3 regions of the Streptomyces sp. 3211.6 genome follow, and region 1 is predicted to be linked to each of the others. Evidence: riboswitches for the same ligand, from Rfam matches in the RefSeq annotation. Region 1 holds a riboswitch; each other region holds the start of a gene.
The links. A riboswitch is a leader RNA that binds a small molecule or an ion and turns the genes downstream of it on or off. The one in region 1 is predicted to bind cobalamin.
Positions count from the first base shown of each region.

Region 2: another riboswitch for cobalamin. It lies ahead of cobN (cobaltochelatase subunit CobN); the one in region 1 lies ahead of BX286_RS24540 (ribonucleoside-diphosphate reductase subunit alpha).
Region 3: another riboswitch for cobalamin. It lies ahead of BX286_RS25595 (energy-coupling factor ABC transporter permease); the one in region 1 lies ahead of BX286_RS24540 (ribonucleoside-diphosphate reductase subunit alpha).

Region 1 is NZ_RBXC01000001.1:5,265,868-5,275,950, forward strand. It holds gene BX286_RS24505 (HD-GYP domain-containing protein) at 1-153, shown strand, start outside; gene BX286_RS24510 (HD domain-containing protein) at 150-1,406, shown strand; gene BX286_RS24515 (hypothetical protein) at 1,512-2,507, shown strand; gene def (peptide deformylase) at 2,566-3,201, shown strand; gene BX286_RS24525 (helix-turn-helix domain-containing protein) at 3,404-4,372, opposite strand; gene BX286_RS36715 (hypothetical protein) at 4,468-4,683, shown strand; gene BX286_RS24535 (ribonucleotide-diphosphate reductase subunit beta) at 4,680-5,696, opposite strand; gene BX286_RS24540 (ribonucleoside-diphosphate reductase subunit alpha) at 5,696-8,086, opposite strand; cobalamin riboswitch at 8,231-8,365, opposite strand; gene BX286_RS24545 (GNAT family N-acetyltransferase) at 8,421-8,918, opposite strand; gene BX286_RS24550 (Uma2 family endonuclease) at 8,997-9,581, shown strand; gene BX286_RS24555 (YbdD/YjiX family protein) at 9,639-9,839, opposite strand; gene BX286_RS24560 (carbon starvation CstA family protein) at 9,836-10,083, opposite strand, start outside.
Region 2 is NZ_RBXC01000001.1:6,189,343-6,199,425, reverse strand. It holds gene cbiE (precorrin-6y C5,15-methyltransferase (decarboxylating) subunit CbiE) at 1-408, shown strand, start outside; gene cobM (precorrin-4 C(11)-methyltransferase) at 410-1,159, shown strand; gene BX286_RS28535 (cobalt-precorrin-6A reductase) at 1,149-1,949, shown strand; gene BX286_RS28530 (hypothetical protein) at 1,959-2,474, shown strand; gene BX286_RS28525 (precorrin-2 C(20)-methyltransferase) at 2,602-4,110, opposite strand; gene BX286_RS28520 (precorrin-8X methylmutase) at 4,107-4,754, opposite strand; gene BX286_RS38095 (hypothetical protein) at 4,751-6,064, opposite strand; partial or broken gene BX286_RS37910 (cobalamin biosynthesis protein CobG) at 6,049-6,562, opposite strand; cobalamin riboswitch at 6,939-7,096, shown strand; gene cobN (cobaltochelatase subunit CobN) at 7,129-10,083, shown strand, end outside.
Region 3 is NZ_RBXC01000001.1:5,503,216-5,513,298, forward strand. It holds gene BX286_RS25565 (YncE family protein) at 1-128, shown strand, start outside; gene BX286_RS25570 (EF-hand domain-containing protein) at 260-472, shown strand; gene BX286_RS25575 (PadR family transcriptional regulator) at 531-1,082, opposite strand; gene BX286_RS25580 (ATP-binding cassette domain-containing protein) at 1,242-2,063, opposite strand; gene cbiQ (cobalt ECF transporter T component CbiQ) at 2,060-2,809, opposite strand; gene BX286_RS25590 (energy-coupling factor ABC transporter substrate-binding protein) at 2,813-3,178, opposite strand; gene BX286_RS25595 (energy-coupling factor ABC transporter permease) at 3,178-3,873, opposite strand; cobalamin riboswitch at 3,903-4,098, opposite strand; gene BX286_RS25600 (flavodoxin family protein) at 4,222-4,932, shown strand; gene BX286_RS25605 (hypothetical protein) at 4,952-5,467, opposite strand; gene BX286_RS25610 (SsgA family sporulation/cell division regulator) at 5,559-5,966, opposite strand; gene BX286_RS25615 (L-serine ammonia-lyase) at 6,153-7,535, opposite strand; gene glyA (serine hydroxymethyltransferase) at 7,793-9,049, opposite strand; gene gcvH (glycine cleavage system protein GcvH) at 9,067-9,447, opposite strand; gene gcvT (glycine cleavage system aminomethyltransferase GcvT) at 9,542-10,083, opposite strand, start outside.

The DNA.
Region 1 (10,083 bases):
GTGGTCACCTCGGACGACGACCTCCCGTCCGCCCGGACCGCCGCCGCCGGGGCCGCCCCGCGCGAAGCGGGACCCGAGGGCCTGCCCGGGATGCCGGCCCAGGGGCGCGAGGCCGCCGGTTCACCCGGACAGGGCAAGGCCGGCGGCCCGTGAGGGCGTTCGCCGGATGGGCCGTGCGGGGGGCCGCAGCCGTGCTCACCGCGGGCGCACTGGGACACACCCTGTGGACCGGGGTCGCCGAACCCGCCGCCGCCCTCGCCTTCGCCACCCTGATCACCATCGGCGAACTCGCCCGCCGCGACCACCCCGCCGAGGACCGCCGCCCCGCCCCGCTCGGCTCCGCCGGAGCCCTCGCCTACGCCCTGCTCGGGCAGGACGCCGGGCAGCCCACCCACCACGGCGTGCTCCAGACCGTCGCCGTCGTCGTCGCCGCAGCCCTGGCCGGGACCGTTCCCCACATCGCCCGCGGCCATGCCCCCGCCCTGGACCACGTGGCCCGCCGGGTCCTGGCCGTGGCCTTCGCCGCCGCCTGCTTCCAGCCCCTCTACGGCTCCGGCCGCCTCACCCACCGGATCGGCCAGGGCCCCTACCTCGTCCTGTTCCTGCTGCTCCTGCTGGGCCTCACCGCCCTGTGCGACGCCGTCCTGGCCGCCGCCCTCGCCGGAGCCCGCACCGGCTGGCGCTTCGGGCCGCTGCTGCGCGACGAGCTGCGCGCCCAGCTCGGGATCGGCTCGGCCATCTGCGCCACCGGGGTCGTCATGGCCCTCGGCGTGGCCGTGGCGGGCCTGTGGGCTCTGCCGGTCTTCAGCGTCCCGCTCCTGCTGACCCAGCTCTCCTTCCACCGCATCGACGCCGTCCGCACCACCTACCGCCAGACCATCACCTCCCTCGCCCGCGCCACCGAGATCGCCGGCTGCACCGCCCCCGGCCACGCCCGCCGGGTCGCCGCCCTGAGCTGCGCCGTCGGCCGGGAGCTGGGCCTCTCGGAACGGGAGCTCACGGTGCTGGAGTACGCGGCCCTGATGCACGACATCGGACAGCTCTCGCTCGTCGACCCCGTCCCCGGCGGGGCCACCGCCGAGCTGCCCCCCGACGAGGCCCGCCGGATCGCCGGCCTCGGCGGCGAGGTCGCCCGGCAGACCGGGGTGCCGGCGGAGGTCGCCGTGATCGTGGAACGGCAGGCGGACCCGTACCGGGAGCAGCCCGTCGCCGCCCGGATCGTGCGCGCGGTCAACGCGTACGACGACCTGGCCGGAGCCGGCCGTCACCCGGCCGGCTCACTGGCCGCTCTGGAACGGCTCCGCCTGGGCACCGGGCACGACTACCAGCCCGAGGTCGTGGAGTCCCTGGCGAGGGTTCTGGCCAGGGGCGGACGCGGCAGAGTCGTTCCCGTTCCACCGGGGTAACCCATGGGTAATGAGCGGTCGTCCGAGCGGGCATGGTTGGATGCAGTAAGGGGTGTCCGTGAGGGTGTCCGCAGGGCTGAACCGTTGGAGCGGCAGGCGGGAATCGTGAGGATCTTCGGGAAGGTACGGCATCGGCCCTCCGCCTCGTGGCGGCAGGCCACCGACCGCGCGTTCACGCTGATCGGCGACGGTCGGTACGAGGACGCGGGTGCGCTGCTGACCAGGGCGGCGGACCTGGAGCCCTGGCTGTCCGAGTCCTGGTTCAACCTGGCCCTCCTCCACAAGTTCCGGCACGACTGGGAGCAGGCACGGGCCGCCGGCCTGCGCGCCGTGGCCCTGCTGGACCGCGAGACCGGCGCCCCGGACTGGTGGAACGTGGGCATCGCCGCGACCGCCCTCCAGGACTGGCCGCTGGCCCGCCGGGCCTGGCAGGCGTACGGGCTCAAGGTGCCCGGCGACCCGCACAGCACGGCCGGGACGGGCGAGCCCACCGGCATGGAGCTCGGCAGCGCGGCGGTGCGGCTGTCGCCCGAGGGCGAGGCCGAGGTCGTATGGGGCCGCAGGCTCGATCCAGCCCGCATGGAGGTCCTGTCCATCCCGCTGCCCTCCTCGGGACGGCGCTGGGGCGAGGTCGTCCTGCACGACGGGGTGCCGCACGGCGAGCGGGTCACCGCGGCCGGGCCCTCGTACCCGGTCTTCGACGAGATCGAGCTGTGGGCCCCCTCTCCGGTGCCGACCTGGGTGGTCCTGCTGGAGGCGGCCACCGAGGACGACCGCGACGCCCTGGAGCAGCTGGCCTCGGACGCGGGCTTCGCCGCCGAGGACTGGTCCTCGTCGGTGCGGCTGCTCTGCCGGACCTGTTCGGAGAGCTCGATGCCCAGCGGCGAGGGCAACGGCGACCACCTCGACCCCCACGACCACAGCGAGCCCGGCCACCCCGGCCCGCTCGGCCACCGCACGGCCGGATCCGGCTCCCTGTGGGTCCCCGAGCGCGAATGCGGCATCGCCGCCCCGGCCGGACTGGTGCGCGGACTGCTCGACGGCTGGGTCGCCGACAGCCCCGACAGCCGGGAGTGGCGGGATCTCGAAGAAGTCTGCTGACCCCGGGCCGTAGGCTGTACGGGCACACCACGGACTTGAGGGAAGGCGTACGGCGGACATGGCGCAGCAGGAGAACCAGGTGACCCCGATCGACGACGAAGGCTACGTCGTGGACACCGAGGACTGTGAGGCGCGCGAGCTCGCCCACCGCGAGCGCGGTACGTCCCGTCCGATCACGGTCGTCGGCAACCCGGTCCTGCACCGCGAGTGCAAGGACGTCACCGAGTTCGGCGACGAGCTGGCGCAGCTGATCGACGACATGTTCGCCAGCCAGAAGACCGCCGAGGGCGTGGGCCTGGCCGCCAACCAGATCGGCGTGGACGCCAAGGTGTTCGTCTACGACTGCCCCGACGACGACGGCGTCCGCCACACGGGCGTCGTGGTCAACCCCAAGCTCGTCGAGCTGCCGGCCGGCTCCCGCGTCCTGGACGACTCCAACGAGGGCTGCCTCTCCGTCCCCACCGCCTACGCCTCCCTGGCCCGCCCCGACTACGCCGAGGTCACCGGCCAGGACGCCCAGGGCAACCCGATCAAGGTCCGCGGCACCGGCTACTTCGCCCGCTGCCTCCAGCACGAGACCGACCACCTGTACGGCTACCTGTACATCGACCGCCTCTCCAAGCGCGACCGCAAGGACGCCCTGCGCCAGATGGCGGAGAACACCCCGCGCTACCCGGTCGTCGCGAACGACTGACCCGGCCCGCACCCCGCGGACGCACGAAGGCCCCGCTCCGGAAACGCTCCGGAACGGGGCCTTCGCCTGTGGGGGGTGTTCCGCGTGGGTCGCGCGGTGCGGCGTGTTCGGATCCCACCACCGCCACGGCACGACGGCCAGACCTGCCGGCCCCGCATGTCAAGTCAGGGGGCGAATACCGGCCGTGGGTGCCTCCCGCCCGTCAGGCCGCCGCGCGCGGACCGCGGAAGGCCCGGCGGAAGGCGTTCGGGGTGGTGCCCAGGGCCCGCAGGAAGTGGTGGCGCAGGGCCGCCGCGTTGCCGAAACCGCTGCGGCCCGCGATGGCGTCGACCGTGTCGTCGGTGGACTCCAGCAACTCCTGCGCCAGCAGCACCCGCTGGCGCAGCACCCACTGGTACGGGGTCGTCCCCGTCTCCTGGAGGAAGCGGCGGGCGAAGGTGCGCGGCGACATGTGGGCCCGCTCCGCCAGCTGCTCGACGGTGATCTCCTCGTCCAGGTGCCGGGCCATCCAGCCGATCACCTCGCCCACCGTGTCGCAGCCGGTACGCGGCAGCGGCCGCTGGATGAACTGGGCCTGGCCGCCGTCCCGGTGGGGCGGGACGACCATCCGCCGGGCGATGGTGTTGGCCACCTCGGCCCCGTGCTCCTGGCGGACCACGTGCAGGCAGGCGTCGATGCCCGAGGCCGTCCCGGCGGCGGTGATCACCGGCCCCTCGTCCACGTAGAGAACGTCCGGGTCGACCCGGGCGGCCGGATAGCGCCGCGCCAGCGCGGGGGCGTGCATCCAGTGGGTGGTGCAGCGCCGCCCGTCCAGCAGCCCGGCCGCGCCGAGCACGAAGGCCCCGCTGCACACGCTGAGCACCCGCGCCCCCCGGTCCACGGCCCGGCGCAGGGCGTCGAGGAAGGGCTCGGGGTACTCCCGCACCGGCGCCTTGCGGTCGGCGGGCAGGCAGATCAGGTCGGCTACCTCCAGCCGCTCCAGCCCGTGGGCCGGCGCGACGGTGAAGCCGACGTCCGCCATGGTGAGCGGCCCTTCCTCGGCCGCGCACACCGCGAAGTCGTACACGGGCAGCCCCTGCTCGCTCCGGTCGATCCCGAAGACCTCGCAGAAGATCCCGAACTCGAAGGGGGCCACCCCGTCGACGAGGGCCACGGCCACGCTTTTCATGATCCAGCCTTCAGCATGGACCCAGTGTGGCAGTAATTCGCTCTTCCATGACAGTCCTGCCACTGTCCGGTTCCCGCCGCCCGAGCGATCTTGGAGTCATGAACACGCTCCTCGACTACCTCACCGTCCTCACCGTCGCCGCCCTCCTCCTCGCCCCTTCCCTCCACGGCCTCCTGCACGAACGCCGCATCGACCGCCAGCTCGGGCCGGAACGCCGGGAGCAGGAACGCGAAGAGCCGGGACGCGCTCACGTGTCGCGTCCCGGCTCCTCGCGCAAGGGCGGTGCCGTTCGGGTGGCAGGACTGCCGGACTAGAAGTCCTCGTCCAGGTCGACGGTGCCCTCGACGGCCACCTGGTAGGCCGACGGGCGGCGCTCGAAGAAGTTCGTCAGCTCCTGGACGCCCTGGAGCTCCATGAACGAGAACGGGTTCTGCGAGCCGTAGACCGGCGGGAAGCCGAGGCGCACCAGGCGCTGGTCGGCGACGCACTCCAGGTACTCGCGCATCGAGTCGGTGTTCATGCCCGGCAGGCCGTCACCGCACAGGTCGCGGCCGAACTGCAGCTCCGCCTCCACGGCCTCCTTCAGCATGTCGGTGACCTGCTGCTGGAGGGCGTCGTCGAAGAGCTCCGGCTCCTCCTTGCGGACCGTGTCCACGACCTCGAAGGCGAAGTTCATGTGCATGGTCTCGTCGCGGAAGACCCAGTTGGTGCCCGTCGCCAGGCCGTGCAGCAGGCCGCGCGAGCGGAACCAGTACACGTACGCGAAGGCACCGTAGAAGAACAGGCCCTCGATGCACGCGGCGAAGCAGATCAGGTTCAGCAGGAAGCGGCGGCGGTCGGCGGCCGTCTCCAGCTGGTCGATCTTCTCGACCGAGTCCATCCACTTGAAGCAGAACTGCGCCTTCTCGCGGATCGACGGGATGTTCTCCACGGCCGCGAAAGCGGCCGCGCGGTCGTCCGGGTCGGGCAGGTAGGTGTCGAGCAGCGTCAGGTAGAACTGGACGTGCACGGCCTCCTCGAACAGCTGGCGCGACAGGTACAGGCGCGCCTCCGGGGAGTTGATGTGCTTGTACAGCGTCAGGACCAGGTTGTTCGCCACGATCGAGTCGCCCGTCGCGAAGAACGCCACCAGACGGCCGATCATGTGCTGCTCGGCCGGCGTCAGCTTCGCCAGGTCGGCGACGTCGGAGTGGAGGTCGACCTCCTCCACCGTCCAGGTGTTCTTGATCGCGTCCCGGTAGCGCTCGTAGAAGTCCGGGTAGCGCATCGGGCGGAGCGTGAGCTCGAATCCCGGGTCGAGGAGGTTCTTCTTCTCGGTGGAGCTCATTACTGGCAGGCCTCGCAGGACTCGGGGTTCTCAAGGGAGCAGGCCAGCGCCTCGGCGTCCATCGCCTGGGGCAGCTGGGTGGGGGTGGCGGCGGCCGGGACGGCGGTGCCGGAGGCCGCGCGGGCGATCTTCGTCGCCGGGCGCGAGCGCAGGTAGTACGTGGTCTTCAGGCCCTGCTTCCAGGCGTACGCGTACATCGAGCTGAGCTTGCCGATGGTGGGCGTCTCCAGGAACAGGTTCAGCGACTGGCTCTGGTCCAGGTACGGCGTACGGGCCGCCGCCATGTCGATCAGGCCGCGCTGCGGGATCTCCCACGCCGTGCGGTACAGCTCGCGGACCTCCGCCGGGATCCAGCCGAAGCCCTGGACGGAGCCGGAGGAGTCGCGCAGCGCCTCGCGGGTCTGCGCGTCCCAGACGCCCAGCTTCTTCAGGTCCTCCACCAGGTAGGCGTTGACCTGCAGGAACTCACCGCTGAGGGTCTCGCGCTTGAAGAGGTTGGAGACCTGCGGCTCGATGCACTCGTACACGCCCGCGATCGAGGCGATCGTCGCCGTCGGGGCGATCGCCAGGAGCAGCGAGTTGCGCATGCCGGACTTCGCGATGCGGGCGCGCAGGGCGTCCCAGCGCTCGGGCCAGTGGCGCTCGGTCTCGTAGTGGTCGGGGTGCAGGACGCCCTGGGCGGTACGGGTCTCGGCCCAGGCCGGGAGCGGTCCGCTGCGCTCGGCGAGGTCGCACGAGGCCTCGTACGCGGCGAGCATGATGCGCTCGGAGATCTGCGTGGACAGCGCCTTCGCCTCGGCGGAGTCGAAGGGCAGGCGCAGCTTGAAGAAGACGTCCTGGAGGCCCATCGCGCCCAGGCCCACCGGACGCCACTTGGCGTTGGAGCGGCCGGCCTGCTCGGTCGGGTAGAAGTTGATGTCCACCACGCGGTCGAGGAAGGTCACGGCCGTGCGGACGGTCTCGTCCAGTCGCTCCCAGTCCATCGCGCCGTCGGCGACGAAGGCGCCGAGGTTGACGGAGCCGAGGTTGCAGACGGCGGTCTCGCCGTCGTTGGTGACCTCGATGATCTCGGTGCAGAGGTTGGAGGAGTGGACCACCGTGCCCGGGAGCGCGGTCTGGTTCGCGGTCCGGTTGGAGGCGTCCTTGAACGTCATCCAGCCCTGGCCGGTCTGCGCGAGGGTGCGCATCATGCGGCCGTACAGGTCACGGGCCGGCATGGTCTTCTTGGCGAGCCCGGAGGCCTCGGCCTTGGTGTAGGCGGCGTCGAACTCCTCGCCGTAGAGGTCCACCAGTTCGGGGACGTCGGCGGGGGAGAACAGCGACCACTCGGCGTCGGCGTTCACGCGGCGCATGAACTCGTCCGGGATCCAGTGGGCGAGGTTCAGGTTGTGGGTGCGGCGCTGGTCCTCGCCGGTGTTGTCGCGGAGCTCCAGGAACTCCTCGATGTCCGCGTGCCAGGTCTCCAGGTAGACGGCGGCGGCGCCCTTGCGGCGGCCGCCCTGGTTCACGGCGGCGACGGAGGCGTCGAGGGTCTTCAGGAACGGGACGATGCCGTTGGAGTGGCCGTTGGTGCCGCGGATCAGCGAACCGCGGGCGCGGATGCGCGAGTAGGACAGGCCGATGCCGCCGGCGTGCTTGGAGAGGCGGGCGACCTGGTGGTAGCGGTCGTAGATGGAGTCCAGCTCGTCCAGCGGGGAGTCGAGGAGGTAGCAGGAGGACATCTGCGGGTGCCGCGTGCCCGAGTTGAACAGGGTGGGGGAGGACGGCAGGTAGTCGAGGCGGCTCATCAGCCGGTACAGCGAGGCCACTTCCTCGACGGCGCGGACGCTCTCGTCCTCCGCCAGGCCGCAGGCCACGCGCAGCATGAAGTACTGCGGGGTCTCGATCACCTGACGGGTGTGCGGGTGGCGCAGCAGGTAGCGGCTGTGCAGGGTGCGCAGGCCGAAGAAGCCGAAGCGGTCGTCGGCGCCCTCCGCGAGGGCGTGCTCGACGAGGGCGTTCAGGCGGGCGGCGTGGGTGGCGACGAACTCGGCGGTGCGGTCGGCGATCAGGCCCTCGCGGTGGCCGACGGCGACGGACTCGGCGAAGGAGGTCGAGCCCTGGCCGGCGGCCTCGTCGGCGACGGCCAGCGTGAGCAGGCGGGCGGCGAGGCGGGAGTAGGCCGGGTCCTCGGAGATCAGGCCGGCGGCGGCCTCGGTGGCCAGCCCGCGCAGCTCGGCCTCGTCGGCGGCGGAGCTGCGGCCGCGCAGGGCGGCGGCGGCGACCCGGCCGGGGTCGGTGTCGGGGAGGTCGGCCGTGAGCTCGGTGAGGATCCGCAGCAGGGCGGCCCCGGGACCTTCTGCTTCGGGGTGGTCGGACTCGGCGCGCGGTGCGGCGGGCGCGATGGTCACGGGGGAGCTCTCCCTCACTCGGCCCGGTCATCGGCGGAGCGGGGCGCGAGCGGGCGCACGCGGGCAGGGGCCCGTCAGGGCAGCACCGCATGGCGTCCACCGGCCCAACCGCGAGGCCCGGACGAATCGACACCCCGGGTCGGTCGATCCGGGGGTACTGCCGGCAGGTCTTCGGACTCGCGGACACGCCGGTGGGCGTACGTCACACCGTTGCGGGACAGTTCCGGATTCCCACCGGATTCCCCTGCGGCGGCAGCAGCCATGAGCATACATGTGGGGGCGACCCGATGCGGTAGCCCCCACATGTTGTGTCGGCTGCATGCGGAGCGTGGCGTCACAGCTCCAGTCGGTACGTGAGCAGCGTCAGTTGCGGGATGGGCGACCAGTCCAGTTCGGGCGTGCGGACGAAGCCGAGCCGCTCGTAGATCCGCTGGGCCCCGCGCATGGCCGGCTGGGTGGACAGCACCAGTGCGGTGACCCCCTCCAGGGCGCGGGCCCGTTCGGCACAGGCCCGTACGAGCGCCTCCCCGACGCCCTGCCCGCGCGCCTCGGCGGTCACCGCGAGCATCCGGAACTCGGCCTCGTGTGGCCCGGCGATGTCCGCGAGCCGGCTCCCGGGCGGGGCGAAGGTCACCCCGCCGAGGAGCACCCCGTCGCGGACGGCGACGAGCACCTCCCCGTCGGCGGCCCGCCCGGCGACGTCGCGGAGCACGTTCAGGTAGTGGTCGTCGTCGTTGAGGTCGAGCAGCCCGTCCCCGGTGTAGGCCTGCCCGGTGATCTCCCCGAGCCGCGCGTACTCGTCTTCCCTTGCCGTCCTGATGTCGAAGTCCATGCCGCCGAGTGTGCCGGACGGGTGTCGGTGGTCGGCGCTATCGTCGGAGACAGCACCGTCGAGGAAGACGAGCGAGGCATGACCGTGATGACAGACCAACCCCACATGCTGACTGAGGATTTTGAAGCCGTGGCGCGCATAGCGGCCCGTGAGAGGGCGGGGACACGGCTGGAGTTCATCGACGGGGTCATCAGGAGCAAGGCCATGCCAGACGGGGACCACGGGCGGATCATCCAGTGGCTGCTCAAGATCTGCATGCAGTCCCGGCCCGAGTTGTTCCTGCATCCGGGGCAGGGGATCAAGGCGGAACAGTACCGGGAGGGCCGCGCCATTCCGGACGGGGTCCTGGCGCACGAGGACGCGTTCGTCGGACAAGGCGACTGGGTCGAGCCGGATCCGATCCTCATGGCCGTCGAGGTAACCTCGTGGGACTCCGACACCCGTCGACGGGACCATGTCGAGAAGCCCCGCGCCTACGCGGAGACCGGCATCCCCGTATACCTGCTGATCGACCGGGCCAAGTGCGAGGTCTCCGTCTACAGCCAGCCCAACGGGCAGCGATACGAGAGCGTCCACGTCGTGGCGTACGGCAAGGAGATCGAGCTGCCGGACCCCGTTGGCATCACGCTCCAGACCGAGCCCCTCAAGGACTGGGTGCGCTGACCCCGCATACGCACGAGGGGCCCCGCCGGATAACCGGCGGGGCCCCTCGGTAACCGCTCAGCAGCAGCGGAAGCCCTCCCGCGGGTCCGCCTCGCGGGAGTCCGTCCGCGCCCGTTCGAAGGCGCGGCGGGTCATGACCTCGGCCTCGGGGTCGTGGGAGCGGGCGTGGGCGACGTAGCGGTCGTACGCGGCCTCGCCGGAGAACTCCCGTACGAAGTACCGGGCCTTCGCCAGCGCCGCCCGGACCGCGCCGCTCATGCGACCGGGTCCTTCACGCGGCCGCCGCCCCCGTCGAGGCCGGCTGCGGCGAGCTGGGCCTTCTCCTCGGCCGTGGCGATGAGCCCCGCCGGTGCGATGATCTTCGACTCGGTCCACGGGACCTCGCTCAGGCGGACCGACCCGGGGTCGGAGACGGCCTTGAAGCAGGTGCGGGCCGCGTCCAGCAGGACGATGATGATCAGCGCCGCGAAGAGGGCCGAGAGGACCCCGTCGACCGTGGCGT
Region 2 (10,083 bases), 920 kb from region 1:
CCCTCCTGCCGCGCCGTGGCCGTCGAACGCGTCCCGGAGCGGGCCGGGCGCATCACCCGCAACGCGGCGGCCCTCGGCGTCCCGGGCCTGCGCGTGGTCGTCGGCGCGGCCCCGGCGGCCCTGGAGGGACTGCCCGCCCCCGACGCCGTGTTCATCGGCGGCGGGCTCACCGCGCCGGGCCTGCTCGACGCCGCCTGGGCGGCGCTCGCGCCCGGCGGCCGGCTGGTCGTCAACACGGTGACGCTGGAGTCGGAGGCGGTCCTCGCCGGGCAGCACCGGCGCCTCGGCGGCGAACTGGTGAAGCTGTCCGTCGCGCACGCCGTGCCGGTCGGCGGCTTCACCGGCTGGCGACAGGCGATGCCCGTCACCCAGTGGTCCGTGACGAAGCCGAAGCACCAAGGAGAATGACATGACCGTGTACTTCATCGGCGCGGGCCCCGGCGCCGCCGACCTCATCACCGTACGCGGCGCCCGCACCCTCGCCGCCGCCCCGGTCTGCCTCTACGCCGGCAGCCTGGTCCCGCGCGAGCTCCTGGAGGAGTGCCCCGAGGGGGCCCGGCTGGTCGACACCTCCCGGCTGAACCTCGACGAGATCATCGCCGAGTGCGTACGGGCCCACGAGGCGGGCCTGGACGTGGCGCGGCTGCACTCGGGCGACCCCTCCATCTTCAGCGCCGTCGCCGAGCAGATGCGGCGCCTGGACGCGGCGGGCATCCCGTACGAGGTCGTCCCGGGCGTGCCGGCGTTCGCGGCGGCGGCGGCCTCCCTCAAGCGGGAGCTGACCGTGCCCACCGTCGGCCAGACCGTGATCCTGACCCGGATCGCCCAGCAGGCCACCCCGATGCCGCCCGGCGAGGACCTGGCCACGCTCGGCCGCAGCGGCGCCCTGCTGGTGCTGCACCTGGCCACCCGCTACGTGGACCGGGTCGTGGAGGAACTGCTGCCGCACTACGGGGCCGAGTGCCCGGTGGCGGTGGTGGCGATGGCCAGCCGCCCCGACGAGCTGATCCTGCGCGGGACGCTCGCCGACATCGCGGGACAGGTGAAGGAGGCGGGACTGGTGCGCACCGCCGTCATCGTGGTGGGGCGGACGCTGGGCGCGGAGCAGTTCCGCGACAGCCACCTCTACTCCCCCGAGCGCGACCGGCATGTCTGCTGAGCCGCCGCACACCGTACGGGAGCCCGCGCGGCACGTCCTGATCCTGGGCGGCACGACCGAGGCCCGCCGGCTGGCGGAGGCACTGGCGCGGGACCCCGCGTACGCGTCCTCGTACCGGGTGACGAACTCCCTCGCGGGCCGGGTCGGCTCGCCGGTGCTGCCGCCGGGCGAGACCCGGATCGGCGGGTTCGGCGGGGTCGAGGGGCTGGCCCGCTGGATCACCGCCCACGGGGTCACGCACGTCGTCGACGCCACGCACCCCTTCGCCGAGCGGATGAGCTTCCACGCGGCCGGGGCGGAGGTACTCACGGGCGTGCCCGTGCTGGCGCTGCGGCGGCCGGGCTGGAGTCCGGGCCCGGGCGACGCCTGGACGTTCGCGGACGACCTGGCGGGCGCCGCCGCAGTGCTGCCGTCCCTCGGCGGGCGGGCCTTCCTGACCACCGGACGGACGGGCCTGCACGCCTTCGCGCACCTCACCGGCACCTGGTTCCTGGTGCGTTCGGTGGACCCGCCGGAGGGGCCGGTGCCGCCCCGCCTGGAGACCGTGCTGGCCCGCGGCCCGTTCGGGCTGGAGGAGGAGCGGGAGCTGATGGCCCGTCACCGCATCGACGTCCTGGTCACCAAGGACAGCGGCGGCGACGCGACGGCCCCCAAGCTCACCGCCGCCCGGGAGGCCGGGATCCCGGTGCTGGTCGTGCGCCGTCCGCCGGTACCGGAGGGTCCGGCCCGGGCGGATTCGGTGGAGGCGGCCCTGCGCTGGCTCGGGGACGGAGCGGGCCGCGCCCCTTAGGGTGGAGGAATGCGGATACGTCACCCCCTCGCCCTCGTCCTGGCCCTCGCCGCCGCGTCGGCGCTCGTCACCGGATGCGGTGGGGGCGCGGCGCCCGAGCCCCAGGGCTGGGAGCCCGACGACGCGCTCCAGCGGGCCGACGAGACCCTGGGCAAGGACGTCGCGGCCGGCGCCCGCGTGACCATGCGGGGGACGGGGTTCCTGAAGGCGGGGATGGAGAAGACCCTGGAGACCGGCGGGGAGCGCCCGTACCGCTTCGACATCGCCTGTGACAGCGAGGAGAGTTCCCGGGTCACCCTGGTGCTGTCCCGCGAAGGCGGCTCCGGGGACCGGTCGTTCGACGTGTCGTGCACCGCCGGGGAGGTGACCCGGCTGAACCTCCCGGCGGGGTCGGCGCTCAACGCGCACATCGACCCCGCCCTGGAGGACTCGCCGCCGGCCGGGGTGGTGTCGTGGCAGCTGCTCACGCTCGACCCGGCGACGGTCCACGGCTGCCCGGACGCTCTGGCGGGCTGCCCGGGCTGAGCGGGGGCGACGCCGGCCGGTCCCGCGCCCCGGACGGAACGACGGTCCGGCCGCGGCCCGGTCCGGGGGATCCCGGTCCGGCCGCGGCCCGGTCCGGGGGATCCCGGTCCGGGCCACGGCACCACCGTCACGGATAGCGGCGCGGCGTCCACGTCACCCGCGACCCGTCGGGCCGCTCGGTCACCTGCGTCTGCGAGGAGCCGATCAGCAGGATCGTCCGCATGTCCACCTCGGACGGCTCCAGTTCGGCCAGCGTGACGATCCGCACCGACTGCTCCGGGCCGCCCACGTCCCGGGCCACGACCACCGGCGTCTGCGGCGCGCGCAGCTCCAGCAGCAGTTCCCGTGCCTGGGCCACCTGCCAGGTCCGGCTGCGCGAGCCCGGGTTGTACAGGGCGAGCACCAGATCGGCGGCGGCGGCCGCGCGCAGCCGCTCCGCGATGACCTCCCACGGCTTGAGCCGGTCGGAGAGCGAGAGGGTGGCGTAGTCGTGGCCCAGCGGGGCCCCGGCCGCGGCGGCCGCCGCGTTGGCCGCCGTCACGCCCGGCAGCACCCGTACGGGCACGTCCGCGTAGGGGGCCTGGCCGGCCACCTCCAGGACCGCCGTGGCCATGGCGAAGACCCCGGGGTCGCCGCCGGACACCACCGCGACCCGCTTGCCGCGCCGGGCGAGGTCGAGGGCGAACTCGGCCCGCTCGGACTCCACCTTGTTGTCGGAGCCGTGCCGCACCTGGCCCGGCTTGACCGGCACCCGGTCCAGGTAGGTGGTGTACCCGACCAGTACCTCGGCGTCGGCCAGCGCCCGCTTCGTCTCGGGGGTCAGCCACAGCGGCCCGGCCGGGCCGGTGCCGACGACGACGACCTCGCCGGGCCCGGACGGCGCGCTGCCCGGGTTGCCGATGCGGCTGGGCACGACGGCGACGGCGAAGTACGGGACGCTGTCGGGGTCGGTGTCCGCGAGGACCCCGGTCCGCTCGCCCTCCATCGTGGCGCGCTCGACGTAACGGGCCTCCGCCAGCCGGCCGCTGCCCTCCATCGCCCGCCGCACGGCGGGGAAGGTACGGCCGAGCTTCATGACGACGGCCGAATCGGTGGCGGCGAGGCGGGCGGTGAGCTCCTCCTCGGGCAGGGTGCCGGGCAGGATCGTCAGCACCTCTTCGCCCTCGACCAGCGGGGTGCCGAGGCGGGCGGCGGCGGCGCTCACCGAGGTGACGCCGGGGACGACCTCCGCCTCGTAGCGGTCGGCGAGCCGCTTGTGCATGTGCATGTACGAGCCGTAGAAGAGCGGGTCGCCCTCCGCGAGCACGGCGACGGTCCGGCCGGCGTCCAGGTGCGCGGCCAGGCGGGCGGCGGAGGCCTCGTAGAACTCCTCCATCGCGCCCTGGTAGCCGCCGGGGTGGTCGGTGGTCTCGGTGGTGACCGGGTAGACCAGCGGCTCCTCGACGTGGTCGGCGCGCAGGTGCTTCGCGGCGATCGAGCGGGCGATGGAACGGCCGTGGCGGGCGCTGTGGTAGGCGACGACGTCCGCTTGCGCTATCACCTCGACGGCCCGCAGGGTCATCAACGACGGGTCGCCGGGCCCGAGCCCGACCCCGTACAGCTTGCCCTTCGCCGTGTTGTGGTCCGTGCCGCTCATTCTTCCTCGCTCGCGATCGCGTTGACCGCGGCGGCCGCGATGGCGCTGCCGCCGCGCCGGCCGCGCACGATCAGGTGGTCGAGGCCCGAGGGGTGGGCGGCGAGGGCGTCCTTGGACTCGGCGGCGCCGATGAAGCCCACGGGCACGCCGATGACGGCGGCGGGGCGCGGGGCGCCCTCCTCGATCATCTCCAGCAGCCGGAACAGCGCGGTCGGGGCGTTGCCGACGACGATGACGGAGTTCTCCAACAGGCCCCGGTCGCGCCAGACTTCGAGGGCTGCGGCGCTGCGGGTGGTGCCCATCTTCGCGGCGAGCGCGGGCACGGCCGGGTCGGAGAGGGTGCAGATCACCTCGTTGCCGGCGGGCAGCCGCTTGCGGGTGACGCCGCTGGCGACCATCTGCACGTCGCACAGGACCGGCGCGCCGGCGTGCAGCGCGGCGCGGGCGCGCAGGACGACCTCGGGGGTGTAGCCGAGGTCCTGGGGGAGGTCGGTCATGCCGCAGGCGTGAATCATGCGCACCGCGACCTGGGCGACCGAGGCGGGCAGCCCGGAGAGGTCCGCCTCGGCGCGGATCGTGGCAAAGGACTGGCGGTAGATCGCGGCGCCGTCCTTCTCGTACTCGAACACGGTGTACTCGCTCATTTCTTCACTGCGGCTTCGGTTGTGGTGGGGGTGGTGCGTGCGGCCGTGAGGGCGGCCGCCAGGTCTGCGTGCGGGACGGGCCGCCCGTCGAGTTCGTAGCCGTCGGGGGTGGCGACGAGGTCCGCCCAGGCGGTGCCGCGCGGATGCCCGCACCGGCGGGCGCAGCCCGACCAGTGCACGGGCAGTTCCCCGGCGGCCTTCTGTTCCCTTACGACGGCACGCGCGTCGGCGCGTACGTCCGCGAGGGACTTGACGCAACCGGGCTTGCCCGTACAGGCGGTGACGGCCCGCCAGGGGCTTTCGGGCCGGACGACGAGGCCGGCCGCCTCGATGCGTGCGGCGCCGTCGGCGTCCGCGCGCGGGAGGACGAGGCTGCGCCACGGGGTGACGCGCAGCTCGCCGTCGCCGCCGTCGGCGGCCTCGGCCAGGACCCGCCACTGCGCGGTGCCGACCCGCCCGAGCGGGGGCAGCACGCACAGCCCGGCCGCGCCCACGCGCCCGGGCCGGGGCGGCTCGGCGTACGGCCAGGCCACCTCGGGCACGTGCCCGGCGGCGATCCCTGCGTCGGCTAGGCGCCGAACGAACTCCCACTCGTCCAAGGCGTGTTCGGGGGGCAATTCGGCAAGCCGCCAGGCCCGGGTCCCGGCGGTACCGACGACATCGAGGAAGTACTCTGCGGCACACAGAGCGGCCCGTGCGGCATCGACGGCCGCGACCTCGACGGCACCACGCCCGGCTCCGAGCCGTACGAGGGCCCGCCGCCCACCGCCGCTACCGACCCCGGCCTCCGCCCCGGCCCCGGAACCGCCAGATCCGCCGGCCCCCTTCGGGCCACCGGGGCCGTCGCGGCCACCGCGGCCGTCAAGGCCACCGCCATCGCGGCTATTGAGGCCTTCGCAGCCACCGAAACCGTCAAGGCCACCACGGCCGTCGAGGCCATCGAAGCCACCGCGGCCACCGCCATCGCGGCCTTCGCGGCCTTCGCGGCCTTCGCAGCCATCGAATCCGTCGAGGCCACCATGGCCCTCGGGGCCATTGAGCCTGCCGTGGGGGCCGTTGAGCCTGTCGCGGCCACCGCGGCCGTCAGGGCCACCGGGGCTGTTGAGCCCGACGCGGCCACCGCGGCCACCGCGGCCACCGCGGCCGTCGCCGCCGTCGCGGCCACCGAATCCGTCAAGGCTGTCGAGGCCACCACGGCCGTCGAGGCCATCGGAACCCCTGGGACCGACAGGACCCGCAGGGACCGCCGCGCCGTCCGGATCCGTGGAACTTCCCGGGCCGCGGGCGGCCTCGGGACCGCGTGCCAGCACGGTCACATCGGGGTCGAGGGCGGCCACGTCCCCCCGCCCGTCGTCGAGGGCGAACAGGAACCGGCCGGACAGCTCCGCCGCCCGGGCGCTGGCGCACAGCAGCCGGTCGAGTTCCCGGACCCAGCCCACGACTTGGGGCCCGGCCACCGGGGTGGCCACGATGTTGCGCACCCGCTCATGGCTGGGCGCGGGCAGCAGCCCGGCTCCGTCCAGGAGCTCCGCGAGCCCGCCGCCGCAGCCTTCGGCGAGACCGCGCAGCTGGACGTTGCCGCGGGAGGTGAGCTCCAGGTGCCCATCGCCGAACCGGTCGGCGGCGTCTCCGAGGGCGACGGCCTGCCGCGTGGTGAGCAGCCCGCCGGGGATCCGGACGCGCGCGAGGTAGCCGTCGTCGGCGGCGTGCAGCCGCAACGCGCCGGGACAGGCGTCACCGCGGTCACGTATGACGGGTTCGTCCCGCGATGCGGCGGAAGGTGGCTGGGGCGGCATGGCCGCGAGCATACCCACGATTCCCCACCCCCGACCTGTGTCCGTCGCCACCCCGACCAGGGGATCCGCCGTGAGCGTCCGGACCCCGCCGGGCGAAATCCGGCCTCGCCGGCGTCCGAGACGCGGGGTCCGGGGCGGAGCCCCTGGGGGCACCTCCCAGCGGTAGCTGGCGGAGAGACGGCGAAAGGGCGGGGCGGGGAGACGGCTCCGCGCAGCGGCCCCCACCCCCGCCCGGCGTTTGCGGCGCAGCCCCGAGGGCAGAGCCCCCACGGCACACCGCACCGCACCGCACCGCACCGCACCGCACCGCACCCCACCACACCCCACCCGCCCGCGAGACCGACCCACCCCACCGGGCCACCCCACCTCCCGGCCAGGGAAAAGGCCACCTAAGATGACCTTCCGGCGGACCACTCGGCCCGTCATCGCCGAGGACGGCGACATGGGAGGAAGCCCGGTGCGATTCCGGCGCGGTCCCGCCACTGTGAGCCCCGCGGAGCGATCCGCCGGGTGAGTCAGGAACTCCCGCTGTCCTCACTGCCCGGGGCGCGGAAACCCCGAGGAAGGCCTGCCGCCGCATGATCCTGCTGCTGTCGACGTCCGACACCGATCTGCTCAGCGCCCGCGCCGCGAACACCGCCGGCGGCCCCGTGCCGTACCGGTTCGCGAACCCCTCCCGCCTCCCCCTCGACGACCTCCCCGGCCTCCTCGACGGCGCCGAGCTGGTCGTCGTACGCCTCCTCGGCGGCCTGCGCGCCTGGCAGGAGGGCCTCGACGTGCTCCTCGCCCCCGGCCAGACCCGCCCCGTGGTGGTCCTGACCGGCGAACAGGCCCCGGACGCCCAGCTGATGGAGGCCTCCACGGTCCCGATCGGCATCGCCGCCGAGGCGCACGGCTACCTCGCGCACGGCGGCCCGGCCAACCTCGGCCAGCTGGCCCGCTTCCTCTCCGACACGGTCCTGCTCACCGGCCACGGCTTCGAGCCCCCGGCCGCCTCCCCCACCTGGGGCCCCCTGGAGCGCCCCGCCACGGAGGCGACCGGCCCCCAGGTCGCGGTGCTCTACTACCGCGCCCACCAGATGAGCGGCAACATCGCCTTCGTCCACGCCCTGTGCGACGCCATCGAGGCCAAGGGCGGCCGCCCGCTCCCCCTGTACGTCTCCTCCCTGCGCACGCCCGAGCCGGAACTCCTCCAGGCCCTGTCCGGCGCGGACGCGGTCATCACCACCGTCCTCGCCGCCGGCGGCACCCGCCCCGCCACCGCCTCGGCGGGCGGGGACGACGAGTCGTGGGACGCGGGCGCCCTGGCCGGTCTCGGCGTGCCGATCCTCCAGGCCCTGTGCCTGACGGGCTCGCGCGGCAACTGGGAGGAGAACGACGAGGGCCTGTCCCCGCTCGACGCCGCCACCCAGGTCGCCGTGCCCGAGTTCGACGGCCGGCTGATCACCGTCCCGTTCTCCTTCAAGGAGATCGACGAGGACGGCCTGCCCGCCTACGTCGCCGACGCCGAACGCGCCGCCCGCGTGGCCGGCATCGCCGTCCGCCACGCCCGCCTGCGGCACATCGCCGCCGCCGACAAGAAGATCGCGCTGGTCCTCTCCGCGTACCCCACCAAGCACTCCCGCATCGGCAACGCGGTCGGCCTGGACACCCCGGCCAGCGCGGTGGAACTCCTGCGCACCCTCATCTCGGCCGGTTACGACTTCGGCCCCGCCGCCGACATCCCGGGCCTGGTCTCCGGCGACGGCGACGAGCTGATCCGCGCCCTGATCGAGGCCGGCGGCCACGACCAGGACTGGCTCACCGAGGAGCAGCTGGCCCGCAACCCGGTCCGCATCCCGGCGGCCGACTACAAGCGCTGGTTCGCCGAGCTGCCCGCGGACCTCCGCGAGAGCGTCGAGGAGCACTGGGGCGAAGCCCCCGGCAACATGTTCGTGGACCGCTCCTCGAACCCGGACGGCGACATCGTCCTCGCCGCCCTGCGCCGTGGGAACCTCCTCATCCTCATCCAGCCGCCGCGCGGCTTCGGCGAGAACCCGATCGCGATCTACCACGACCCGGACCTGCCGCCCTCGCACCACTACCTGGCCGCCTACCGCTGGATCCAGGCATCGGCCGCCGACGGCGGCTTCGGCGCCGACGCCATGATCCACCTGGGCAAGCACGGCAACCTCGAATGGCTGCCCGGCAAGAACGCGGGCCTGTCCGCCTCCTGCTCCCCGGACGCGGCCCTCGGCGACCTCCCCCTCGTCTACCCCTTCCTGGTCAACGACCCGGGCGAGGGCACCCAGGCCAAGCGCCGGGTGCACGCCACCCTGGTCGACCACCTGGTCCCGCCGATGGCGCGCGCCGAGTCGTACGGCGACATCGCCCGCCTCGAACAGCACCTGGACGAGTACGCCCAGATCAGCTCCATGGACCCGTCCAAGCTCCCGGCGATCCGCGCACAGATCTGGACCCTGATCCAGGCGGCGAAGCTCGACCACGACCTCGGCCTGGACGAACGCCCCGACGACGACGGCTTCGACGACTTCCTCCTCCACGTCGACGGCTGGCTGTGCGAGGTCAAGGACGCCCAGATCCGCGACGGCCTGCACGTCCTGGGCGGCGCCCCGACCGGTGAGGCCCGCGTCAACCTGATCCTGTCCATCCTGCGCGCCCGCCAGATCTGGGGCGGCACCTCCGCCCTGCCCGGCCTGCGCGAGGCCCTCGGCCTCGACGAGTCGGCGGCCACCCGCACCGCGGCGGACACCGTCGAGGAGACGGCCCGCGCCCTGGTCCAGGCGATGGAGGACGCGAACTGGTCCCCCGAGGCGGTAGCCACCATCTCGGCCGGCCACCCTCAGGCGGTCTCCGACATCCTCACCTTCGCGGCGAACGAGGTGGCCCCCCGCCTGGCCGGCACCACGGCCGAGATCACGAACGTCCTCACCGCCCTGGACGGCGGCTTCGTCCCGGCCGGCCCCTCCGGCTCCCCCCTCCGCGGCCTGGTCAACGTCCTCCCGACGGGCCGCAACTTCTACTCGGTCGACCCGAAGGCCGTCCCCTCCCGCCTCGCGTGGGAGACGGGCCAGGCCCTGGCCGACTCCCTCCTGGCCCGCTACCGCGCGGACCACGACGACGAGTGGCCGGCCTCGGTCGGCCTGTCCCTCTGGGGCACGAGCGCGATGCGCACGGCGGGCGACGACGTGGCCGAAGCCCTCGCCCTCCTGGGCATCCGCCCGGTCTGGGACGAGGCCTCCCGCCGCGTCACGGGCATCGAAGCGATCCCCCTGTCGGAACTCGCCCGCCCCCGAATCGACGTCACCCTCCGCATCTCGGGCTTCTTCCGCGACGCGTTCCCGCACGTCATCGGCCTCCTGGACGACGCGGTCCGCCTGGCGGCCTCCCTGGACGAACCGCACGCCGAGAACTTCATCCGCGCCCACGCCCAGGCCGACCTCGCCGCCCACGGCGACGAACGCAAGGCCACCACCCGCATCTTCGGCTCCCGCCCGGGCACCTACGGCGCGGGCATCCTCCAGCTGATCGAC
Region 3 (10,083 bases), 240 kb from region 1:
TCTACGCGATCGACACCACCACCGGCAAGGAGCTGGCGAAGATCCCCGTCGGCAGCGGCCCGCACGGCCTGGCCGTCTACCCGCAGCCCGGCCGCTACTCGCTCGGCCACACCGGCATCTTCCGCTAGGCCCGCCTGCCCGGACGGGAACGCGACGGCGTCCTGGGAGCCCGCCCACGGCTCCGGGGACCCGTGGGCGGGGACGGCCCCCGGTGCGGCTACCCTGAGCCGGTCAACAAGCACCAGGAAGGGGTGGCCCAGTGGCGGACATCGACAAGGCACGTGAGACGTTCGACCGGTTCGACGCGAACGGCGACGGCGTCATCACGGCCGACGAGTACAGCGCGGCCATGAAGGCGATGGGGGACGCGTTCGTCACCCCCGCGGTCGCCGACGCGATCATCGCGGCGAAGGACCTCAACGGCGACAAGCTGCTGAGCTTCGACGAGTTCTGGGCCGACCTGAACAAGTAAGGCCCCGCCGAACGGGCGCCGCGCCCGCCTCCGTCCCGCCCGCCGGGACGGGGGCGCGTCAGGCCCCGCTCGGACCCGTCATGTCCTCGACCTCTGCGAGGGCCTCCTCCAGCCAGCCGAGCCAGAAGCCCTCCAGGGCGATCCCCCCGTGCAGCACGAGCCGGCGCAGCCGGTCCGGGTCGGCGTTGCGCCCCGCCGGGAAGTCCTTCGCCTCGATGGCCTCGTACTCCGCCAGCTGTGCCCGGTGCAGCTCCAGGTGCCGCCGCAGCTCCGCCCCGAGCCCCTGCGGCCCCACCACGGCCGCCGCCCGGATCCGCAGCAGCAGCGCGTCCCGCATCGGCTTGGGATCCTGCCGCTCGTCCACCCACCGCGCCAGCTCCGCGCGGCCGTCGGGCAGCACCTCGTACTCCTTCTTCTGCCCCCGCACGGGCGCCTCGCTGGGCAGCGCCCGGATCAGCCCGGCCTCCTCCAGCCGCCCCAGCTCCCGGTAGATCTGCTGGTGCGTCGCGGACCAGAAGTAGCCGATCGACTTGTCGAACCGCCGCGTCAGCTCCAGCCCCGACGAGGGCTTCTCCAACAACGCGGTGAGAATGGCATGCGGCAACGACATGCGGCCATCCTAGGTGTGGGCAATCGTCCCGCAGGGGCGATGGGGGTCCCCCCTGCTCGAGCGAAGCCGAGAGCTTGGGGGAGGGTGGGCACACCGGGACACCCCGCCGGGAGGCCCGACCCCGCCCCGCCCCCGGCCCCGCCCCGCCCCCGACCCCGCTCAGCCCAGCGCGCCCAGCTCCTCCGGCGTCCGCGGCCCCGGAACCCCGTCCGCCAGCATCCCCCTGCCCCGCAGGAACGCCCCCACCACCGGCGCCCAGGCAGCCCGCAGCCCCGCGGACGCCAACAGCTCCGGATCCGACAGCAGATCCCCCGCAGGCCCCACCCGCACCCCGGAGGGCGTCAGCACAGCGGCGTCGTCCGCCCACCGGACCGCCAGGTCCACGTCGTGGGTGGCCATCACCACCGTGGTCCCCGCCGCCCGCAGCCCGGCCAGGACGTCCAGCAGCCGTTCCTGCCCGTCCGGGTCGAGCCCGGCCGTCGGCTCGTCCAGGATCAGCACCCGCGGCGCCATCGCCACCGCACCCGCGATCGCCGCCCGCTTGCGCTGCCCGTACGACAGCAGGTGCGTCGGCCGGTCGCGCAGCGCGGTGATGTCGAGGGCGGCCAGCGCGGAGTCCACCCGCTCGCGGACCTCGGCCTGCGCCAGCCCGAGGTTCATCGGGCCGAAGGACACGTCCTGCTCCACCGAGGCCGCGAACAGCTGGTCGTCGGGGTCCTGCACCACCAGCTGGACGGTGGTGCGCAGCCGCGTCAGCCCCCGCCGGTCGTAGGACACCGGCGTACCCTCCAGCCGCAGCGCCCCCGACGCGGGCCGCAGGCCCCCGCTCAGCAGCCGCATCAGCGTGGTCTTGCCGCTGCCGTTGCGGCCCAGCAGCACCAGCGCCCGCCCCTCGGCGATCGCGAAGTCCACGCCCGACAGCACGGCCGGGCCGTCCTCGTACGCGTATCCCGCGCCGGCCAGTTCCACCAACGGGGTCACAGCCCCAGCTCCTTCAGTACGAGGGTCCCCGCGACCAGGGCGGCCAGGAGGGCGGCGGCGGCCGCCAGGAACCGCCGGGACAGCCGCGCCGGCGGGACCAGCACCCGCAGCGCGCCGTCGTAACCCCGCCCCGCGAGCCCCTCCTGGAGCCGGGCGGCGCGGTCGAAGGCCCGGACGAACGAGGTCGCCGCGAGCCCGGCCACCGAACGCCAGGCGGCGGCCCGCCCGGCCTGCCCGAGCCGGGCCGCCTGGGCCCGGCGGACCTGGGCGAGGGAGTCCAGCAGCAGGAAGCCGATCCGGTACATGACCAGGGCCACGTCCACCACCGGCGCGGGCACCCCGGCCCGCACCAGCCGCGGCAGCACGTCCGAGACGGGCGTGGTGAAGGCGAACAGCAGCACTCCCAGCGAGGCGGCCGAGGTGCGCAGCAGCAGGTCCAGCGCGTGCCGGGGCCCGTCCGGGGCCGGCGCGAGGAGCCCGTCGGGACCGCCCACCGACACAAGCAGCGGCAGCGCGCCGGTGACGCAGAACCCCAGCGGGACCCGGAAGGCCCGCCACAGCCGGCGCCCGGACACCCCGGCGGGCCCCAGCAGCACTGCCAGGGTCGCTGCGGCCACCAGCGGCCCGCCGGGCCACGGGGGCAGGCACACCGCGGTGACGGTCAGCCCGAACCCGAGCAGGGCCTTCTCCAGCGGATGGCGGCCCCGCCAGCGGCTGGAGTGCGCCGCGACGTCGATCGGCAGCACCGGCTACGGCTCCCGCGCGGGCTCGGCGGGGGCCTGCGCCCCGGCTCCGGCCGCCGTCTGCGCCAGGGCCTGGGCCGCGCCCTGCCGGCGGCCCCTGCGGACCCCGAAGTAGTACGCGAGCACGCCCGCGCCCAGGGCCGCCTGGAGGGCGAACAGGGCGGACTCCACCTCGCCCGACGGAGGCTCGTACAGCGGGGAGAACCAGGGCTCGTAGTCCGGCTCCAGCTCGGTGATGGCCGACTCCGCCTGGGCGTCGGCGCCCGCGAAGGGCTCCTCCTTGCCCTCGCCGAGCCCCAGCGCGAGCGGCAGCACGGCCAGTGCGGCCACCAGGAGCAGCAGCAGGGTGTTGATCTTGGCGTTCCGGCTCATCAGGCTGCCGCCCCCTCGGTCCGCTTGGCTCCGGTCAGCTTGGCGACCCCGAGCCGGACCAGGTCCGACTTGCTCGACTGCATCAGCAGCCGCATCACGAGCACCGTCAGCAGCCCCTCGCTGACCGCGAGCGGGATCTGGGTGAGGGCGAAGATGCCCGCGAACTTCTCCAGGGAGCCCGGGAATCCGCTCGACGGGTCCGGGAAGGCGAGGGCCAGCTGGACCGAGGTCACGCAGTAGGTGACCAGGTCGGCGAAGAAGGCGCCGAAGAAGACGGTGACCATCAGCGGGGCGCCGGACCTGCGCAGCAGCTTGTAGACCGCGTACCCGGCCCAGGGCCCGGCGATGGCCATCGAGAAGACGTTGGCGCCGAGGGTGGTGAGCCCGCCGTGCGCCAGCAGCAGGGCCTGGAACAGCAGGGTGATCGTGCCGAGCACCGCCATGATGGGCGGCCGGAAGAGGACGGCGCCGAGCCCGGTCCCCGTGGGGTGCGAGCAACTGCCCGTCACCGAGGGGATCTTCAGGGCGGACAGGACGAAAGTGAATGCACCGGACGCGCCGAGGAGCAGTGTGCTCTCGGGGTGGGACTTGACCTCGCGGGTCAGCGCGCGGACCCCGTGGACGACGAACGGGGCGGACGCGGCGCCCCAGGCGGCCGCGTGCAGCGGGGGCAGGAACCCCTCGGCTATGTGCATGAGTCGGGAGACCTCTCCAGCACCTCGTGGATGGACGTACGCGCCCCGGCCGGTCTCCTGGCTGACGGGTACTGCCGCCCCGGCTCCGCCTTCCCGGGTCCCTGCGGTCTCCCGCACGGTCCCAGTGGCTCCCGCGAGGGGTGGAGCTGGACTTCCCGATCACAGTGGCGAGGGCCGCACCGGTTTTCCACCGGTTTCCCGAACACCAAGGCCAGCTGACCCTAGTCGCCCGCACGGACCGGTATCAACCCGGACCGATCCGGCCGATCGGATGGCTCAATTCCGCTTCGCCCCCCGGAAGGGTGCCGAACGCTGGCGCGGGCGGCGGCGGCCCCGCAGGGTGGGGGCGTGGCCGCCTACGACTACTCCGACCTGTCCGCCGTCTACCTCAACTGCACCCTCAAGCGCTCGCCCGAGACCAGCAACACCGAGGGGCTGATCTCGCGGAGCCGCGCCGTCATGGAGTCGGCCGGCGCGCGGACCTCGCTGATCCGCGCCGTCGACCACGACATCGCCACCGGCGTCTGGCCGGACATGACCGACCACGGCTGGGAGAGCGACCAGTGGCCGGTGCTCTACAGCCAGATCATGGACGCCGACATCCTCGTCCTCTGCGGCCCCATCTGGCTCGGCGACAACAGCTCGGTCATGAAGCAGGTCATCGAGCGGCTCTACGCCTGCTCCTCGCTGCTGAACGACCGGGGCCAGTACGCCTACTACGGGCGGGTCGGCGGCGCGCTGATCACCGGCAACGAGGACGGCGTCAAACACTGCGCCATGAACGTCCTCTACAGCCTCCAGCACCTGGGCTACGCCATCCCGCCGCAGGCGGACGCGGGCTGGATCGGCGAGGCCGGCCCCGGCCCCTCGTACCTCGACCCGGGCTCCGGCGGCCCCGAGAACGACTTCACCAACCGCAACACGACGTTCATGTCCTGGAACCTGATGCACCTCGCGGCGCTCCTCAAGCGCGCCGGGGGCGTCCCCGCCCACGGCAACCAGCGCTCCGAGTGGGACGCCGGCTGCCGTTTCGACTTCCCGAACCCCGAACACCGCTGAGGGTGTCCGGCGTCCGGCGTCAGCAGGTGTTCGGATGGGCGATGTCCACCACGAGCCGCTCGGGCGCGTGCAGGACGGAGGTGCTGTAGGCGGGCGGGGTGTCGAAGGCGGCCCCGAAGGTCACGTACCCCTCGAAGTCACCGGTCAGGGCCAGGCCCTTGAGCTTGCTGAGGCTGATCTGCTGGAGCTTGGGGCCCTGGTAGACGTTGTTGCCCGCGTCGTCGTGGCCGGCGGCCGGGTGCAGGCGGATCTCCAGGAAGTACTTCCCCGGCAGCGGGACCGGCTTGCCGGAGCCGTCGTAGACCAGCTGGGAGACGGGAGTGACGGTGAAGGAGGGCACGGAGCCCTGGAGGTCGATCACGATCCGGTCGTACGTGCAGTGACCGCCCCAGCGGGCGTTGACGACGAGCGGGGTCGTGGAGCGGACGGCGGCCGGTGCGGCCGCCGAGGCCGGTGCGGCGAGCGCGAGCCCTGCGGTCAGCAGGGCACCTGTGGCCAGGGCCACGAACCGGCGGCGGTGCGGGTGGTGACGCATGGCGTCCCCCCGATCCTCTGAGACGGGGAATGACTGTCATCCGGTATGACATTCCCGGGGGCCCCGTGGTTGCACGGGGCGGCCCGCCGGCTCAGAAGGTCAGCAGTGCGCTCAGCTCGGCGTCCAGGTCGTAGTGGCGCTGCTCCTGCCCCCGTGGGACCAGCTCGGTCATCCGCCGGCACAGCCCGCGCAGGTCCTTGGCCCGCACGGAGACCACGCAGCCCCGCTCGCCGTTGCTCAGGGCCAGCAGGACGCGGGGCTCGGTGCCCGTCCACCGCGGCCACACCTGTATGTCGCCCTCCCCGGTGGCGCAGGTCTGCCCGTCGATCAGCAGCTCCCGCGAGAACACCCAGCGGGCGATCCGGACGCCGGCGCCCTGGAACTCCACGGCGACCTCGTAGGGCCGGTCCGTGCGGTAGACGAAGACGCCCTCCAGGGGGACCGGCAGCGGTGCGGCCTCCAGCCGCAGCGGCAGGACACGGTGTTCGGTGATGGCCATGGCGGCTGCCTCTCTTCGCGGGGTAACAGCGCCCCCCGAAGCACGCTAGTGCACGTACCGCCCGCCGCCCGGGGGCCGAAGGTCCCGACCCGGGCGGGCCGTGGGACCCCTCTTCCCCGGACGCGCGCAGGGGCCCGGCGCACCCGCGCCGGGCCCCTGCTCACCTCGTCACGCTGCGCCGAGCGGTCAGCACTCGATGACGTTGACCGCGAGACCGCCGCGCGCGGTCTCCTTGTACTTGACCTTCATGTCGGCGCCGGTCTCCTTCATGGTCTTGATGACCTTGTCCAGGGAGACCTTGTGGCTGCCGTCGCCGCGCATCGCCATCCGGGCCGCCGTGACGGCCTTGACCGCCGCCATGCCGTTGCGCTCGATGCACGGGATCTGCACCAGGCCGCCGACCGGGTCGCAGGTCAGGCCCAGGTTGTGCTCCATGCCGATCTCGGCGGCGTTCTCCACCTGCTCCGGGGAGCCGCCCAGCACCTCGGCCAGGGCGCCCGCCGCCATGGAGCAGGCGGAGCCGACCTCGCCCTGGCAGCCGACCTCGGCGCCGGAGATCGAGGCGTTCTCCTTGAAGAGCATGCCGATCGCGCCCGCGGCCAGCAGGAAGCGCACCACGCCGTCCTCGTCCGCGCCGGGCACGAAGTTCACGTAGTAGTGCAGGACGGCCGGCAGGACGCCCGCGGCGCCGTTGGTGGGCGCGGTGACGACGCGGCCGCCCGCCGCGTTCTCCTCGTTCACGGCCATCGCGTAGATCGTCGTCCACTCGCTGCGGTGCAGCAGCGGGTCGCCCTCGGTGCGCAGCTGGCGCGCCGTGGCGGCGGCCCGGCGCTTGACGCGCAGCCCGCCCGGGAGGATGCCCTCGCGGGACATGCCGCGCGAGACGCAGGACTGCATGACCCGCCAGATCTCCAGGAGGCCCTCGCGGATCTCCTCCTCCGTCCGCCAGGCCTTCTCGTTCTCCATCATCAGGGAGGAGATCGACAGGCCGGTCTCGTTCGCGAGACGGAGCATCTCGTCACCGGAGCGGAAGGGGTACTTCAGCACGGTGTCGTCGAGCTTGATCCGGTCCTCGCCGACCGCGTCCTCGTCCACGACGAAGCCGCCGCCGACCGAGTAGTAGGTCTTCTCCAGCAGCGGGGCGCCGGAGGCGTCGTAGGCGAAGAGGGTCATGCCGTTCGCGTGGTACGGCAGCGAGCGGCGGCGGTGGAGGATCAGCTGGCTGGGCTCGTCGAAGTCGATCTCGTGGACGCTCCCTATCTCGGTCCCGAGCAGGCGCAGCTTCCCGGTCCGGCGGATCCGCTCCACCTCGTCGTCGGCGCTCTCCACGTCCACCGTGCGCGGGGAGTGGCCCTCCAGGCCGAGCAGGACCGCCTTGGGGGTGCCGTGGCCGTGGCCGGTGGCGCCGAGGGAGCCGAAGAGCTCCGCCCGGACGGAGGCGGTCTGGGCGAGGAGGCCGTCCTTCTTCAGCCGCGACACGAACATGCGCGCGGCGCGCATCGGGCCGACCGTGTGGGAGGAGGAGGGGCCGATACCGATGGAGAAGAGATCGAAGACGGAGATGGCCACTGGCGGACTCCCTTGTCGGCTCGTGGGGTGGGGAGGGGGGCAGGGGTGTGGTGGAGCGGGGTGGTGCGCGGGGGATCTGCGGATTTTGTCCGGCAGACGAGCGTAACGCGTGGAGATGAACGTTTCGCCTCGTGGAAGGGTCCGCGGGACGTGAGTCAGCTCGCGTTCCGGTGTCCCGGCGGGGAAACGGGCCGGGAAGAAGACAGGAAGGGGCCCGGCCCTGTGCGGAACAAGGCCGGGCCCCTCCTGGCCCGTGACTACAGCGACGGGTAGAGCGGGAACTTCGCGGCGAGCGCGGAGACGCGCGCCTTGAGGTCGTCCGCGTCGAACGCCGGCTTCAGGGCCTGCGCGATGATCTCGGCGACCTCGCGGAAGTCCTCGGCGCCGAAGCCGCGGGTGGCCAGCGCCGGCGTGCCGATGCGCAGGCCCGAGGTGACCATCGGCGGGCGCGGGTCGTTCGGGATGGCGTTCCGGTTGACCGTGATGCCGATCTCGTGGAGCCGGTCCTCGGCCTGCTGGCCGTCCAGCTCGGAGTTGCGCAGGTCGACCAGGACCAGGTGCACGTCGGTGCCGCCGGAGAGGACGGACACGCCCACCTCGGTGACGTCCGGCTGGACCAGGCGCTCGGCGATGATCTTGGCGCCCTCCAGGGTGCGCTCCTGGCGCTCCTTGAACTCGGGCGAGGCCGCGACCTTGAAGGAGACGGCCTTGGCCGCGATCACGTGCTCCAGGGGACCGCCCTGCTGACCGGGGAAGACCGCGGAGTTGATCTTCTTGGCCAGCTCCTGCGTCGACAGGATGACGCCGCCGCGCGGACCGCCGAGGGTCTTGTGCGTGGTGGTGGTGACCACGTGGGCGTGCGGCACCGGGTTCGGGTGCAGGCCCGCGGCGACCAGGCCCGCGAAGTGGGCCATGTCGACCATCAGGTACGCGCCGACCTCGTCCGCGATCCGGCGGAAGGCGGCGAAGTCCAGCTGGCGCGGGTAGGCGGACCAGCCGGCGACGATCAGCTGCGGCTTGGACTCCTTGGCCAGGCGCTCGACCTCGGCCATGTCGACCTGGCCGGACTCGTCGACGTGGTACGGGACCACGTTGTAGAGCTTGCCGGAGAAGTTGATCTTCATGCCGTGGGTCAGGTGACCGCCGTGGGCCAGGTTCAGGCCCATGATCGTGTCGCCCGGCTTCAGCAGCGCGAACATCGCGGCGGCGTTGGCCTGCGCACCGGAGTGCGGCTGGACGTTCGCGGCCTCGGCGCCGAACAGCGCCTTGATGCGGTCGATCGCGATCTGCTCGACCACGTCGACGTGCTCGCAGCCGCCGTAGTAGCGGCGGCCGGGGTAGCCCTCGGCGTACTTGTTGGTCAGGACCGAGCCCTGGGCCTCCATGACGGCGACCGGAGCGAAGTTCTCCGACGCGATCATTTCCAGGGTCGACTGCTGGCGTACGAGCTCGGCGTCGACGGCGGCGGCGACGTCGGGGTCGAGCTCGTGGAGGGGGGTGTTCAGTACGGACATCAGGATCCCCTGGGGTGTCAGTTACCGGTGGTGAGGGCGGTGTACTCGTCGAAGGAGAGCGCGTCCTTGGGCTCCTCCGACAGCTTCACCTTGAACAGCCAGCCACCCTCGAACGGGGCGGAGTTCACGAGGGCCGGGTCGTCCACGACGTCCTGGTTGAACTCGACGATCTCACCGGAGACGGGGGAGTACAGGTCGCTGACCGACTTGGTCGACTCCAGCTCGCCACAGGTCTCGCCCTCGGTGACGGTGTCGCCGACCTCGGGGAGCTGGGCGTAGACGACGTCACCGAGTGCGTCGGCGGCGAAGGCCGTGATGCCGACCGTCGCGACGCCGTCGACGGCGTCCGACAGCCACTCGTGCTCCTTGGTGTAACGCAGCTGCTGGGGGTTGCTCATGACCTGATTCTCCTGGATGCGGTGCGGTGGATACGAACGGTGGTCTTGCGGGCCGGAGGGTGGCCGGCGGGGCGGGGTCCCGGGGACCCGGGGGTCACTTCTGCCGCTTGTAGAACGGCAGGGCCACGACCTCGTACGGCTCATGCGTACCGCGAATGTCCACGCCGACCCCGGAGGTTCCGGGCGCGGCGTGCTCCGCGTCCACGTATGCCATGGCGATCGGCTTGCCCAGCGTCGGCGACGGGGCGCCGGAGGTGACCTCGCCGATCACCTTGCCGCCGGCGACCACGGAGAACCCGGCGCGCGGGACGCGGCGGCCCTCGGCGATCAGACCGACCAGCTTGCGCGGGGCCCGGCCGGCGGCGCGCTCGGCGGCGGCCTCCAGGGCGGCGCGGCCGACGAAGTCGCCCTCCTTCTCGAACTTCACGACCCGGCCCAGCCCGGCGTCGAAGGGCGTGAGGGACGTGGTCAGCTCGTGCCCGTACAGCGGCATGCCCGCCTCCAGGCGCAGGGTGTCGCGGCAGGACAGGCCCGCCGGGACCAGGCCGACGCCCTCGCCCGCCTTGGTCAGCGCCTGCCACAGCTCCACGGCGTGCTCGGGGGAGACGAACAGCTCGAAGCCGTCCTCACCGGTGT